DNA from 2 places in the Microbacterium aurum genome. Region 2 is predicted to be linked to the other one. Evidence: predicted binding sites of a transcription regulator. Region 2 holds the regulator's gene; the other holds the start of a gene.
The links. Region 2 encodes HrcA, which represses chaperone genes, less so after heat shock. Its sites were predicted from a motif close to TTNGCACTCGNNNNNNNCGAGTGCNAA; they were not measured.
Positions count from the first base shown of each region.

Region 1 (7,746 bases), 1.2 Mb from region 2:
CCTCCGACTTGAAGATCATCCCCGGCGCGGCCATCGCGAGCACCGCGTTGAATGCCTGCAGCAGCAGGTGCGCCTCCGGCAGCGACTCGCACGCGGTGCCCAGGCGCTTCCAGATGAAGGCGACGGCATCCATCCGCAGCACCTCGACGCCCTGGTTCGCCAGGAACAGCATCTCGCCGGCCATGGCGCGGAACACCGCGGGGTTCGCGTAGTTGAGGTCCCATTGGTAGTGGTAGAACGTCGACCAGATCCAGCGCCCGTCCGCGAGCTGCACGAACGAGCCGGGGTGGTCGTCGGGGAAGATCTCGCGCGTCGTCTGCTCGTAGGCGTCGGGCATCTGCCGATCGGGGAAGATCAGGTAGAAGTCCTCGTACTCCGCATCTCCCGCGACCGCCTTCTGCGCCCACTCGTGCTCGCTGCTGGTGTGGTTGAAGATGAAGTCGAGCACCAGCGAGATGCCCGCGAGTCGCAGCTCAGCGGCGAGCTCCGCGAGCTGCGCCATGGTCCCGAGGCTCGGATTGACCCGCCGGTAGCTCGACACCGCGTAACCGCCGTCGTTGTCCCCGTCGGGAGCGTCGAACAGCGGCATCAGGTGCAGATAGGTGAGCCCCAGCTCGCGGAAGTACGGGATCTGATCGCGGATGCCGGCGAGGTTTCCGGCGTACCGGTCGACGTAGCAGACACCGCCCAGCATCCGCTCGGACTGGAACCATTCCGGGTCGGCGGTGCGCTGACCGTCGCGGACCTTGAGGTCGAGGGGCCGCGCGTTCCACGAGGCGGATGCCGCGGCCACCGTCGCGGCGAGCTGCTCGCTGCCGTCGGGACGGTCGCCGTACAACTGCGTGAACAGCGCGTGCAGGCGCGGGAACTGCGCGTCGAAGCGGGCGAGGAACGCCTCGTCGACCCGACCGGCCGCCTCGGCGGCCTCCAGCGCGGTGGTGCGATCGGCATTCGGCGTCGACAGCGCGGTCATCGTGCTCCTTCCGATCCACTCAGCCTACGCGGGGCGCCGACCCGGCGCTGTGGCGGCGACCGCGGCGTAGGCTCGAAGGATGAGCGCCTACGTCTCGGCGTTCGAGCTGTTCTCCATCGGCGTAGGACCCTCGAGCTCCCACACGGTCGGCCCGCTGCGGGCGGCCCGCGACTTCGCGCGCCGCGCGGCCGCCATCGACGGGGTCGCCCGGGTGACGTGCACGCTGTACGGATCGCTCGGCGCGACCGGCATCGGGCACGGCACGCCGGATGCCGTCGTCGCCGGCCTGCAGGGCCACGAACCCGAGACGGTGGATCCCGCCGACGTGCGCGCCGCGTGGACGACCTGGAACGATGGCGACGCCCTGCTGCTCGACGGCCGCATCCCGGTGCCGTTCGCCCGGGCCGACATCTCCTTCGCCCCGCGCACGCGCCTGCCGGGCCACCCCAACGCGATGACCCTCCGCGCGCTCGATGCGGCGGGCGGGGTGCTCGTCGAGGAGACGTACTACTCGATCGGCGGCGGCTTCATCCGGCGGGAAGGCGAGGACGCGGCGGTGGCCGCGGCATCCGCCCCGTTCCCCTTCGCCACGGCGGCGCAGCTGCTAGACGTGTGCGACGAGCACGGCCTCACGATCGCGGAGGTCGCGCGGTGCAACGAGGAGGCGCTGCGCCCGGAGGTCGAGGTCGCCGCCGGCCTCGATGCCATCTGGGATGCGATGGCCGCCTGCGTCGACGCGGGCCTGCACGCCGACGGCGTGCTCCCCGGGATGCTGAAGGTGAAGCGGCGGGCCGGCGCGATCCGCGCGCAGCTCGACGCGGCCTCGGCCGGCGGCGGACGGGAGCTGCCGGGGGAGTGGCTGGGCGCGTTCGCGCTCGCCGTCAACGAGGAGAACGCCGCGGGTGGTCGCGTCGTGACCGCCCCGACCAACGGCGCCGCCGGCATCCTGCCCGCCGTCGCGATGTACTGGTGGCGCTTCCTGGCCGACTCGGGCCTCGGCGCCGAGAACGCCGTCACTCCGTACGGCGAGCTGGTGGGCTCGGCGCTGCTCGGGCTGCACGGGGCCGACCCCGTCGCGGCGGATGCCGGGGTCGCGGCATCCGTCGCCGAGGCGAATCGTCGCCGCGGCATCCGCCGGTTCCTGCTGACGGCGACGGCGCTCGGGTCGCTGTTCAAGGCGAACGCATCGATCTCGGGGGCCGAAGGCGGCTGCCAGGCCGAGGTCGGGTCGGCCTGCGCGATGGCGGCGGGCGGACTCACGGCCGTCATGGGCGGCACCAACCGGCAGATCGAGAACGCCGCCGAGATCGCGATGGAGCACCACCTGGGCCTCACGTGCGACCCCGTCGGCGGGCTGGTGCAGATCCCCTGCATCGAGCGCAACGCCATCGCCGCCTCGACCGCCGTGACCGCCGCGCGGCTCGCCCTGCGGGGCGACGGCAGCCACTACGTGCCGCTCGACGCCGTCGTCGAGACGATGCGCCAGACCGGGATCGACATGTCCACGAAGTACAAGGAGACCAGCGAGGGCGGTCTCGCGGTCAACGTCGTGGAGTGCTGACGCTGCATCCCTTCTCTTGGGCGCGCGGGTGCGATGTGTGGGCGCATCTGGTCGCTATCGCGCCCTGTAGGGGCAATCTGCGCCAACAGCTTGCGCGAGGGGCCCTGTTCAGGGGCTTCTTCAGCTCTCCCAGCCATGGCGGCGCAGCGCGGCGGCGACGAGGGTCGCCGCCGTCCCGCCCCGTACGCGGCCGCCCGTGACGCGGATCACCTCCCAGTTCTCAGCTGCGAAGGCGGCGAGACGCTCGATGTCGCGGTTCCACTGCCGTCTGCTTGTCCGGTGGTGGTCGCCCTCGATCTCGACGAGGACTCGGTAGCGCCGATGTACGCCGTCGGCGATGCCGAGCAAGTGGCCCTTGGCATCGCGGATCTCGACGTCGAGTTCCATCTCGGGCAGCCCCGCCGCGGCGGCGTCAAGCCGGTACTCCGTCTCGAGCCGTGAGAAGCTGCCGACCCGCACGTCGGCGAGTGCCGCCTGCAGAATGCGGCGATGCCGACGTTGCGGCTCGGATGCTGCGGCGCGCAGCCTTTCGGGTGTCGTGAGCTGGTCTCGTGGTCGCGGCCTCCCGCCGGGGCCGCGCGGGATCCGCACGAAGTAGTCACCGAGGATGACGAGCCAGCGCCCATCGAGCTCGCCGCCGAGCAGGGCCCAGGTCGATGCGGGACTTGCGACCCGCAGCCCGTCCCGCACGCGCGTCGTGACCAGGTGCGGCCGCACCTGGCGGGCGCGGACACCCCGGCCGCGCGGCGCTCGATGTGGGTATACCGTGCCGACCTCGAGGTCGGCTTCGGGGTCGAAGTCGTCGGGGAGCGGTGCTCCCCACAGTGCGGCGGCCGTGAGCCCGATGAAGAATGCATGCGCTCCCATGACCTCCGCATAGGCACGAGCGCGGTGCTGCAGCCGCGCGCGCTTCTCCTCGTCGGGAGTGCGCGGCAGCTCGATACCCTCCCCGGAATCCTTCGCGGCGTCGGGATGCGCAAGACGCGCACCGTGGAACGGGCGCTCGAGGTCTCGAGTGCGCAGCCGACCGGGCGAGACGCCCGCGGCGAGCGCTCGGGCGCGCCCGAATGCGTCACCGAGGTGAGGGGGCAGCGGTCGAGGGTGTCGCGGCATCCGCCCAGGATCGCGGGTGGATGCCTTCGCTTGGGGCTCTCTGCCCCGGATCCGTGGAGAAGTCGCCAGGCCTGCCTTCTGGGGAGGAGGAGTTGTCGGCCGTGTGATGTGTGGGCGCATCTGGTCGCTGACCGCGGCGATGACGACGATCTGCGCCATCACGTTCGCCGCCCCGCGAACGGTTGGCACTCTCACCATGAGAGTGCTAATCTGAACCTACTTGAGTCAACTGGGCTCAACTTCAGACCAGACAGACAAAGGAGAGAACAATGGCCACGTACGACCCGTTCCGTGACCTCGACCGCCTCGCGTCGAGCCTCTTCGAGACGCGCCGCGGCCCGCGCCGCATGCCGATGGACCTCTACCGCGACGGCGACCACTACGTCCTGAGCGCCGACCTGCCGGGCATCGACCCGGGCTCGGTCGACATCGACGTGGACGGCCAGCTGCTCACAATCCGCGCCGAGCGCACCCTCAGCGAGGGCGAGGGCGTCAAGTGGATCACGCGCGAGCGTGAGACCGCGAGCTTCCTGCGCCAGCTGAACCTCGGCCAGGGCATCGACACCGACGGCATCGCCGCGACCTACAGCAACGGCGTCCTGACCGTCACGATCCCCGTGAGCGAGAAGGCCAAGCCCCGCAAGGTGCAGGTGGTGGCGGATGCCGCGGCCCCGACCATACAGGCCCACGAGAGCACCCAGGAGCCGCAGCCCGTCGAGCAGTGAGCCGCCGGCGCAGCCGAGAGCTACCCCGGCGAGAGCCACCGGAGAACCGCCCCGAGTCCACCCGGACTCGGGGCGGTTCTCGTGTGTGCGGGACCCGTCCACGCCTCGCCCGCGACAGAACATGCGCCGGAATCGACCGATCGTGCATCCGGCCGATGCCGCTCGCGGGCCCGGTGGAACGCTCGAAGAGCACCACCTGCCGCACCTGCGCGCACCGGCGCCACGGGTACGGGCTGCGCAACATCGAGACGGCGGCGCTGGCGTACAACGGCACCGTGACGGTGAGCGCGGACGACCGGTGGTTCTCGCTGCGGGTGCTCTTCCCGCAGCAGGATGCGTAGGCCTCCCCGCCATCCGCATAGCTGACGGATAGAATCGGCGCACCAGCACTCCCCGTCACGGACCGTCAGCAAGGATGCCGATGACCGACCCCTCCGCCGCGCCCAGTCCGCGGCCGGCGGGCACGCAGCCCGCCGCACTGCACGAGACCGAGCTGACCGCTCCGGTCTCGCTCACCCTGCCCAGCGGTCGGCTCAACCCGGCATCCATCGGCTTCGCGCGCTCGCCGCTGGTCGACACGTCGGGCATCGGGGGACGGCACGGCTGGGGGCGCAACAAGCGCTGGGAGTACTGGAACGTCATGACGCCCGCGCACATCGTGGCGCTGACGGTGTCGTCGCTGGATTATGCCGCAGTGCACGAGGTGTGGATCTTCGACCGGGCGACCGCGCAGACGTGGGGGCGCACCGCGACGGTGATCCCGGTGCGCGACGTGGCGCTTCCCGGCACCCTGGCCGGCGGCATCGCGATAGCCCGCGCGAAGGACCTCGCCGTGACCGTCACCCCCGCCGACGGCGGGCAGGTGTGGCGCCTGCACGCGGAGATCCCCGGGGCGGCGTTCGACATCACCGTGGCCCGTCCCGCCGACCACGACTGCCTCGCGGTGGTCGTGCCGTGGTCGCCGCGGCTGTTCCAGTACACCGTGAAGGACGTCGCGCTGCCGGCATCCGGCACTCTCACGCTGGACGGTATCCGCCACGAGGTCCCCGCCGGATCGTGGGCGGTGCTGGACCACGGGCGCGGACGCTGGCCGTACGACATCGCGTGGAACTGGGGCGCCGGATCGGGCGTGCTCGCCGACGGCCGGACGATCGGGATCCAGGTCGGCGGGCGCTGGACCGACGGCACCGGCGCCACCGAGAACGGGGTCGTCGTCGCCGGAGTGCTGCACAAGATCTCGGAGCCCGTGCAATGGACGTACGACCTCGGCGATCCGCTGCGCCCCTGGCAGGTCGCCGGTGGGGGTCTCGACGCCACCTTCACGCCGTTCTACGACAAGCGTTCGGCGATGAACCTGGGCGTCGTCGCGTCGCGCACCGACCAGTGCTTCGGCGCGTGGGCGGGCACGTTCCGGACGGATGCCGGGGTCATCGCGTTCAACGGCATCGAGGGTTTCGCCGAGGACGTCCACAACCGGTGGTGACGCGCACCGGCGGGCGCCTTACGGGGTTGTCGCGCCGCCGGGGGCGTCCGCGCCGCGGAGCTTGCTCGTCAGGGCCTGCAGCTGTGCGAGCTCCGCGTCGGTGAGCACCGACATGCGTTCTGCGATCGAGCGACCGTGGGTCGTGGCGACCCGGCGGAAGGCGGCGAGCCCGGTGTCGGTCGCGCGGACGATCGCGCCTCGGCCGTCCTGCGGGTCGGGCCACTTGCTGATGAGACCCCGTGCGACCATTCGGTCGACGAGCCGCGAGACGCTCGGCTGGCTGATGAGCATGTTGGCGGTCACGTCGCGCAGGCGCGCGGCGTGGTCGTCGCCCCGCGTCACCGTCAACAGGACGTCGTACTCGGCCTGCGTCAGATCGTCCTCGCAGAAGTCGCCGCTGATCTCGTGGAGCACCTCGTGCTGCGCGCGGAACAGGCTCTCCCACGCGGCGATGGCGAGGCGGCGGTCGGTCATGGATGCCACTGTAGCCCCGCTGTCGTCCCCATCCGGACCGGCGCGACGGGCGGCACCCGGCCGGGCGCACACCTAGGGTGAAGCGCATGAGGCGGGAGCGAATCGGGGCGGCGATCGTATTCGGGCTGATGCTGGTGCTCCTCGCGGGCGCGCCGGCCGCGGCATCCGTCGTCACCGTGGCGGCCGCAGGCTCGGTCGTCGTGCCGGCCGCGGCATCCGTCGTCTCGGCCGACGTCGACGACTTCACGTTCGAATCGATGACGGCCGACTACACGCTCACCCGTGCCGATGACGGCACGAGCCGGCTCGAGGTCGTCGAGCGGATCGTCGCGGTGTTCCCGGAGACCGATCAGAACCGCGGCATCCGCCGGGCGATCCCCGACACCTACAAGGGTCAGCCGCTGCGGCCCGAGCTCGTGTCGGTGACCGACGGCGAGGGCGCGCCGCGGCCCGCGGAGGTCGAGGACGTCGACGGCGAGTTCTCGGTGGTCTCCCGCGCCGACGACTACCTGCACGGGCCGCAGACCTTCGTCATCACCTACACGCTCGAGAACGTGATGTGGAACTTCCCCGACACCGGCCTGGAGTTCTCTTGGGATGTCAACGGTGTCGACTGGGCGCAGCCGTTCGGAACGGTGACGGCGCGCCTGCACCTCGCTCCCGCTCTCGCCGCGCAGCTGACCGGGCGGATGGCGTGCTACCAGGGCGCGCAGGACGCCACCGACCCGTGCGCGTCGATCACCCAGACCCAGGATGCCGACGGCACCGCCGTCATCACCGCGCTCGCGACCGGCCTCCAGCCGTACCAGACCCTCACGATGGCGGTGGGGTTCGCGCCGGACACGTTCACGCTGTTCGACACCGGATACTTCGCCTCGCCGTTCGGATGGGTGCAGGCGCTCGCCGGACTGGGAGCGGTGGGGGCCGGCGTCGTCGCGGTTCGGGCGCGGCGGCGGCAGCTGGCCGACGAGCCGGGACGGCCGACGATCATCGCGGAGTACGAGCCGCCACGGGCGATCGACGCGCTGGAGAGCGCGGTGCTGCTCGGCCACACGACGAAGGCGATCCCGGCGGAGGTGCTGGAGCAGGCGGTCGCTGGCTCGATCCGGATCATCGAGGGCGAGAAGGGAATGTGGGGCAAGGCGAAGCTCACGGCGGAGCTCGTGGACGCCTCCCGGGCAGACGGTGACGGGCGGATGCTGCTCGACGGACTCTTCCCGAAGGGCGTGCCGGGGGAGCAGTACACCTTCGGCACGCAGGACACCCGGCTGTCGAAGGTGGCGCAAGGGATTCTCGCGGCGGCGGCGACCGAGCTGCAGACGCGCGGGCTGCGGCGTCCCGTGCGGGCAGCGGTGCGGGTGTGGCCGATCACGATCGCCGTCGTGGCAGCGGCGGCAGCGGTGGCGCTCGGTTTCGT
Region 1 is NZ_JAFBCQ010000001.1:1,160,259-1,168,004, forward strand. It holds gene JOD60_RS05820 (alpha-amylase family protein) at 1-973, opposite strand, end outside; gene JOD60_RS05825 (L-serine ammonia-lyase, iron-sulfur-dependent, subunit alpha) at 1,053-2,534, shown strand; gene JOD60_RS05830 (putative endonuclease domain-containing protein) at 2,655-3,647, opposite strand; gene JOD60_RS05835 (Hsp20/alpha crystallin family protein) at 3,917-4,372, shown strand; gene JOD60_RS05840 (GHKL domain-containing protein) at 4,528-4,713, shown strand; gene JOD60_RS05845 (DUF2804 domain-containing protein) at 4,794-5,855, shown strand; gene JOD60_RS05850 (MarR family winged helix-turn-helix transcriptional regulator) at 5,874-6,329, opposite strand; gene JOD60_RS05855 (DUF2207 domain-containing protein) at 6,416-7,746, shown strand, end outside.
Region 1: a site for HrcA is predicted at 3,830-3,856, ahead of JOD60_RS05835 (Hsp20/alpha crystallin family protein). Genes of this name have one in related genera too.

Region 2 (7,746 bases):
GCGCTCACTCGCCGCGTGCGAGGGGGCGATCCTCCTCGTCGACGCCGCGCAGGGCATCGAGGCGCAGACGCTCGCGAACCTGTACCTGGCGCTCGAGAACGACCTGCAGATCATCCCGGTGCTCAACAAGATCGACCTGCCCGCCGCCGACCCGGAGAAGTACGCGGCGGAACTCGCGAACCTCATCGGCGGCTCGCCCGAGGACGTGCTGCGGGTGTCGGGCAAGACGGGCATGGGCGTGGAGGAACTCCTCGACCGCATCGTCGCACAGATCCCCGCCCCGACCGGCGACGCGAGCGCACCCGCCCGCGCGATGATCTTCGACTCGGTCTACGACTCCTACCGCGGTGTCGTGACCTATGTCCGCATGGTCGACGGCAAGCTCGAGCCGCGCGAGCGCATCCAGATGATGTCGACGAAGGCGCAGCACGACCTCCTCGAGATCGGGGTCTCCAGTCCGGAGCCGGTCCCCACCCGAGGCCTCGGCGTGGGGGAGGTGGGCTACCTCATCACGGGCGTGAAGGACGTGCGCCAGTCCAAGGTCGGCGACACGATCACGAACCATCGCAAGCCGGCATCCGACCCGCTTCCCGGCTACACCGACCCCAAGCCCATGGTCTTCAGCGGCATCTACCCGATCGACGGCAGCGACTACGCCGACCTCCGCGAGGCCCTCGACAAGCTGAAGCTCTCCGATGCCTCGCTGCAGTACGAGCCGGAGACCTCGGTCGCCCTGGGCTTCGGCTTCCGCTGCGGGTTCCTGGGGCTGCTGCACCTCGAGATCATCACGGAGCGCCTCTCCCGCGAGTTCGGCCTCGACCTCATCACCACGGCCCCGAGCGTGACGTACGAGGTCACCACCGACACCGGCGAGTCGGTCACCGTCACCAACCCCAGCGAATACCCCGACGGACGGGTGGCGGAGGTCGCCGAGCCGGTCGTCAAGGTCGGCATCCTCCTGCCGAAGGACTACGTCGGCACCGTGATGGAGCTGTGCCAGCAGCGCCGCGGGACGCTCCTGGGCATGGACTACCTCAGCGAGGACCGCGTCGAGCTGCGCTACAACATGCCCCTCGGCGAGATCGTCTTCGACTTCTTCGATCAGCTGAAGTCCAAGACGCAGGGATACGCGAGCCTGGACTACGAGCCCGCCGGGTCGCAGACGGCCGATCTCGTGAAGGTCGACATCCTCCTGCAGGGCGAGAAGGTCGACGCCTTCAGCTCGATCGTCCACCGCGAGAAGGCGTACGCCTACGGCACGATGATGACCGAGCGGCTGCGCAAGCTCATCCCGCGCCAGCAGTTCGAGGTGCCCATTCAGGCCGCCATCGGCGCGCGCATCATCGCGCGCGAGAACATCCGCGCGATCCGCAAGGACGTGCTCGCCAAGTGCTACGGCGGTGACATCACCCGCAAGCGCAAGCTCCTCGAGAAGCAGAAAGAGGGCAAGAAGCGCATGAAGATGGTGGGTCGCGTCGAGGTCCCGCAGGAGGCGTTCATCGCCGCCCTGTCCGGCGACGTCGAGACCAAGAAGTAGCGACCGCCGCGGGTCACTCGAGCAGGTGCCGCAGATACCGGCGCGGCGAATCCAGGTAGGTGCGCCAGTGGTGGACGAGTTCGAGGTCTTCCCACCGCGTCTCGCCCCGTGACTCATCTCGTGGAACACGGGTTCCGGCCCGCTCGACGGGTTGTCCTCGCATCCTCGGATTCTCACATGAGCTGCCGACAGCATCCCGATCGCCGCCCGCGACCGGAGCGGCTGGGTAGGCTGGTGGCCATGCGCCGCGCGAACTTCCAAGAGGGCACGGTCGACTATGCCGCCGTGGGCGCCACGCAGGCGCACGACCTCATGGGCTACCCGCCCGAGCGGAGCATCCCGGCCGAGTCGTCGTGGCGCATCGGCAGCGGCCAGGCCCGGTTCGACAGCTCCGCCGAAGCGCTGCTGTCGTGGGCTCCGCTGCGGGGCGCGGGACTGCACATCAGCGATGTGCGCCCGGCATCCGGCCCCATGTACTCCGGCGTCGGATTCGACGCCGACGGCAACCCCCTCGTGGCGAGCCGCCTCGAGGCCGATCAGCGCTTCGACGCCGACGGGACCCCATTCGTCGCCTCGGGGACGACGATCCGGGTGCGCGGGCGCATCAAGGGGATGAGCGCCGACGGCGAGCTGCGGGTCATCTACGCCATCGAGGAGCCGCGGCGGGTCGGCTTCGGGCTCGGCACGGTCGGCGACTCCGTCGTCAGCGGCGAGGAGTCCTTCGTCGTGACGTGGGACGACAGCGACGAGGTGCGGTTCACGGTACGCGCGTTCGACCGCCCCGTGTCGCCGCTGTACCGCCTGCTGCCGCCGCTCGTGAAGCGCCGCCGCCGCGAACTGTTCCAGGGGTACCTGCGCGCCCTGTCGCCGCTGTACGCGACGCCGTCCTGATGGGCTCCGCCCTCCCGCTCGGCGACCCCGCGCCGCTCGACGGCGCTCTGCCGGACGATCTCGTCATCGACCCCCAGCGCGACTTCGGGGTGTATCTTCACGTCCCGTTCTGCCGCGTCCGGTGCGGGTACTGCGACTTCAACACCTACACCGCCGGCGAACTGCGCGGCGCCCGTCAGGACGCCTACGCCGACGAGGTGATCCGCGAGATCGCCCTGTCGCGCCGTGTGCTGGCCGACCGGGGGCCGCTGCGCCCGGCATCCACCGTCTTCTTCGGCGGCGGGACGCCGACGCTTCTCCCGGCGGGGGACCTCGGCAGGATGCTGGCGGGCGTGCGCGACGCGTTCGGTCTCGCTCCGGATGCTGAGGTCACCGTCGAGGCGAATCCCGACACCGTCACGGCGCCGATGGCGGCCGAACTCGCCGCGGCCGGCGTGACCCGGATGTCGATCGGCATGCAGTCGGCGGTGCCGCACGTCCTCGCCGCGCTCGACCGCACCCACGACCCCGCGGGAGTGGCGACCGCCGTCGCCGCGGCACGGAGCGCGGGGCTCGACGTCAGCGTCGACCTCATCTACGGCGCACCGGGGGAGTCGCTCGAGGACTGGCGCGCATCGGTCGAGACGGCTGTCGCGCTCGCCCCCGACCACGTCTCGGCGTACGCGCTGATCGTGGAGGAGGGCACGAAGCTCGCCCGACAGATCCGCCGCGGAGAGGTGCCCGAACCCGACGACGATCTGCAGGCCGACATGTACGAACTCGTCGATGAGACGCTCGCCGCGGCGGGATTCGACTGGTACGAGGTGTCGAACTGGGCGCGGACGCCGGCCCAGCGCTCCCGCCACAACCTGGCGTACTGGCGCGGCACCGACTGGTGGGGGTACGGTCCCGGAGCCCACAGCCACGTCGGCGGGCTGCGGTGGTGGAACGTGAAGCATCCCGCCGCGTACGCCCAGCGCCTGGCCGCGGCGCAGTCGCCCGCTGCCGGCCGGGAGCGACCGGATGCCGCCGCCCGACGCCTGGAGGATGTGCTGCTGCGCTCCCGCATCGCGGACGGGCTCGCCGTCTCGGAGCTCAGCGGCGAGGGGCGTCACGCCGTGGCATCCCTCATCGCCGACGGCCTCATCGACGGGGCCGCGGCCGTCCGCGGCCGCGTCGTGCTCACCCGGCGCGGACGCCTGCTGGCCGACGCCGTCGTCCGCGCCCTCACCGCCTGAGCACCACCGCGGTCCTCGCCTCGCGACCTCGCCGAGCGACCTCGCCGACCGGGCCCGTTCTCGCCGAGCGTGCCCCCTGCGCCCGCCCCAGAGCGGGCGCACTCGGCGAGAACGGGCGCACTCGGCATCCGGGGAAACGCGGGGGATCGCGGCGGTGTCGGGCCAGCACAGCAGTGCCGCCACAAGCGCGCCACCCGCCGACTCGCCGACGATCGTGATCCGCGCGGGGTCGCCCCCGAAGGCGGCGACCTCGCGCTGCACCCAGCGGAGGCCTGCAGCGGCGTCGGCGAGTCCCAGGTTGCGCGGAGCGCCCTCGAGCACCGAGAACCCCTCCGCGCCGACTCACCGTAGGGGCGGCGCGATAAGATTGGCACTCAGCAACCGTGAGTGCCAACAAGGAGGGCTGATGGTCTCGGAACGCGGACTTCAGGTCCTCCGCGCGATCGTGCAGGACTACGTCGACACGCATGAGCCGGTGGGCAGCAAGGCGATCGTCGAGCGTCATCAGTTCGGCGTGTCGGCGGCGACCATCCGCAACGACATGGCGCTGCTGGAGGACGAGGAGCTCATCGCGGCCCCCCACACGTCGTCGGGGCGCGTCCCGACCGACAAGGGGTACCGCGTCTTCGTCGACCATCTCGCGGAGCTCCGGCCCCTGTCCACGGCGCAGCGCTCGGCGATCTCGTCGTTCCTCGCCGACCCTGTGGACCTGGACGACCTCCTCGTGCGCACCGTCCGCGCGCTGACCCGGCTCACCGGTCAGGTCGCCATCGTGCAGTACCCCTCGTTCGCGCGCGCCAGCGTCTCGCACGTGGAGTTCGTGCACCTCGGCGGCACGCGCGTCGTGGTCATCGTCGTCACCGACACGGGCCGGGTCTCGCAGCGCGTCGCGTTCCTGCAGGCCGAGCTCACCGAGCAGGATGCCGCGGCCATCAAGCACGCCGTGGCGCGCCTGGTCACGGGCAAGCCCGTGGCGGAGGCCGCCTCGGCGATCGCGCAGCTGGCGGCATCCGAACCCTCCGGCGGACCCGTCGACGAGGCCGTGCGCACGGTCGCGCGGATCGTCGGGGAGGAGCTCGACGAGTTCCGTCAGGACCGCCTCGTGATGGCCGGCAGCGCCACCCTCGCGCGACGCGAGGGAGACTTCCGCGGCAGCATCTACCCCCTGCTGGAGGCCATCGAGGAGCAGGTGACGCTGCTCCGGCTCATGGGGGAGATGGTCGCCGACGATCAAGGCCTGGCGGCGAGCATCGGTCGCGAGAACGAGCCGTTCGGGCTGGCGGAGGCATCCGTCGTCACCGGCGACTACGACGCGACCGGATCCCGTGCCCGGGTGGGCGTGCTCGGTCCGACGCGCATGGACTACCCCACCAACCTCGCGGCGGTCCGCGCCGTCGCGCACTACCTGAGCAGGCTGCTCGACGAGGACGACCAGTCCCGCTGAGCGGCAGCCGACAGAACGAACCCCACCGCGCCCGGAAGGGCAGGAAAGGCGATTGTGGCCGACCACTACGAAGTCCTGGGCGTCTCGCGCGATGCGAGCCCCGAGGAGATCAAGAAGGCGTACCGGCGTCTCGCGCGCGAGCTCCACCCGGACGTCAACCCCGGCGAGGACGCATCCGAGCGCTTCAAGCTCGTGACGCACGCCTACGACGTCCTGAGCGACCCCGAGCAGCGCCAGCGCTACGACATGGGCGGCGACGGCTCGCCATTCGGCGGCGCCGGGGGCGGCTTCGGCGGGTTCGGCGACATCTTCGAGACGTTCTTCGGCGGCGGCGGTGGTCGCGCCGGACGCCCCCGGTCGCGCCGGGAGCGCGGCCAGGACGCGCTCGTGCGCGTCACCCTGGACCTCGGCGACGTCGTGTTCGGCACGCACCGCGACATCGAGGTCGACACCGCCGTGCTGTGCGAGACCTGCCAGGGCTCGTGCTGCCAGCCGGGCACCGGCGAGGCGACATGCGACATCTGCCACGGCTCGGGCCAGGTGCAGCGCACGGTGCGCAGTCTGCTCGGCAACGTCGTGACCTCGCAGCCCTGCACGGCGTGCCAGGGCTACGGCACCACGATCCCGTACCCGTGCGCCGGCTGCCAGGGCCAGGGACGCGTCCGCGCCCGCCGCACGGTCTCGGTCGACATCCCCGGCGGTGTGGAGACCGGTCTGCGGCTGCAGCTGCCCGGCTCCGGTGAGGTCGGCCCCGCGGGCGGCCCCCACGGCGACCTGTACCTCGAGGTGACGGTCGCCTCGCACGAGACCTTCAGCCGGGACGGCGACGACCTGCTCGCGACGCTCGACGTGTCGATGCCCGACGCCATCCTCGGCGCGCACACCACGATCACCTCCCTCGACGGCGACGTCGAGCTGGAGGTGCGCCCCGGGGTGCAGTCGGGCGACGTGCTCACGATCAAGGGACGCGGCATCACGCCGCTGCGCGGTGGCACCCGCGGCGACCTGCGGGTCGCGGTGCAGGTCGTCACGCCGACGCGTCTGGATGCCAAGGAGCGGGCGCTGATCGAGGACTTCGCGAAGAAGTCGAAGTCGCCGCCGCCCCGGCTCGCCCAGTTCCATCAGGGCATGTTCTCGAAGCTGCGCGACCGCTTCCGGGGCTGACATGGCGCTGCACTTCCTCGTCGACGACGTTCCCCTCGATGCGCCGGTGGGCGCGGAGATCGTCATCACCGGCGCCGAAGCGCACCACGCGGCCGCCGTCCGGCGGGTGCGGGTCGGCGAGGAGGTCACCGTCGGCGACGGCCGCGGACTGTGGCTGGAAGCGGTCGTGACCGACGTCGCGCCCAAGCGCGTGGTCGCCGCCGTGACGGCGCGGACCAGCCATCCCGCCGCCGCACCCCGGCTCGTCCTCGTGCAGGCCCTCGCCAAGGGCGACCGCGATGAACTCGCGATCCAGGCGGCGACCGAGCTCGGCGTCGACGAGATCGTGCCGTGGCAGGCCGCCCGCAGCGTCTCGCGGTGGGATCAGGCGAAGGCCGCGAAGGGCGTCGCCCGCTGGCAGACGATCGTCCGCGAGGCGGCGAAGCAGGCGCACCGCGCCTGGGTGCCCGTCGTCTCCGCGCCCGTCTCCACCGCGCAGCTGGCCGCACGCGCTGCGAGTCGGATGCTGGTGCTCGAGCCCACGGCATCCGTCCCGCTGTCAGGAGTCGCCCTCGCCCCCGATGACGCGCGCGATCTCGTGCTGGTCGTCGGCCCCGAGGGCGGGATCGCGCCGGAAGAGCTCGTGGCCCTGGCGGATGCCGGAGCCACCGCCGCGCGCCTGGGGGAGACCGTGCTGCGCACCTCGACCGCCGGCCCCGCCGCCCTCGCCGTCCTCAATGCCCGCCTCGGGCGCTGGTGAGGCGAGCTCCGCAGCGCGCGGCAGCGCCCCGGCCTGACGCGCCGGGCGCTGGCTAGACTCGGGGTATGAGCGAACCGTCGATCTTCACGCGCATCCTGCAGGGCGAGATCCCCGCGGAGATCATCGCCGAGACCGAGAACGCCTTCGCGATCCGCGACATCGCCCCGCAGGCGCCGGTGCACCTGCTCGTGATCCCGAAGTCGCAGGAGTACCGCAACGTCGTCGAGCTCGCCGCCGGCGACCCCGCCCTGCTGACCGAGCTGATCGGCTTGGCGAACACCCTGGCCGCCGAGCACGCCGACGGTGACTTCCGCCTCGTCTTCAACACCGGCGCCGGTGCCGGGCAGACCGTGTTCCACGTGCACGCGCACGTCCTCGCCGGCGGGCTGGCCGAAGGGAGCCTCGGTGGCTGACGACGCATCCGGATCGCCGGCCGAGCCGGTCACCGAGCACCTCTACGCCGACGGCGTCGCCATGGTGCAGCTGCTCGGCCCGCAGGACCGGCTGCTGCGCGTCGTCGAGCGCGAGCACCGCGATGTGCAGGTGCACGTCCGGGGCAACGAGATCACCCTGACCGGTCCGGCGGATGCTGTGGCGCGCGCTCGTGACCTCGTGGAGGAGCTCATGGCGCTCTCGCGCACCGGGCACGGACTCGACCCCTCGGACGTCGTCGCCAGCGACCGCATCCTCCGCACGGAGGGCGGGCCGCGCCCTTCCGAGGTGTTGGGCGAAGCCATCCTGTCCTCGCGCGGCC
Region 2 is NZ_JAFBCQ010000001.1:2,338,084-2,345,829, forward strand. It holds gene lepA (translation elongation factor 4) at 1-1,537, shown strand, start outside; gene JOD60_RS11550 (hypothetical protein) at 1,551-1,700, opposite strand; gene JOD60_RS11555 (DUF1990 domain-containing protein) at 1,778-2,428, shown strand; gene hemW (radical SAM family heme chaperone HemW) at 2,428-3,645, shown strand; partial or broken gene JOD60_RS11565 (carboxylesterase family protein) at 3,811-3,966, opposite strand; gene hrcA (heat-inducible transcriptional repressor HrcA) at 4,052-5,089, shown strand; gene dnaJ (molecular chaperone DnaJ) at 5,144-6,253, shown strand; gene JOD60_RS11580 (16S rRNA (uracil(1498)-N(3))-methyltransferase) at 6,255-6,992, shown strand; gene JOD60_RS11585 (HIT domain-containing protein) at 7,058-7,405, shown strand; gene JOD60_RS11590 (PhoH family protein) at 7,467-7,746, shown strand, end outside.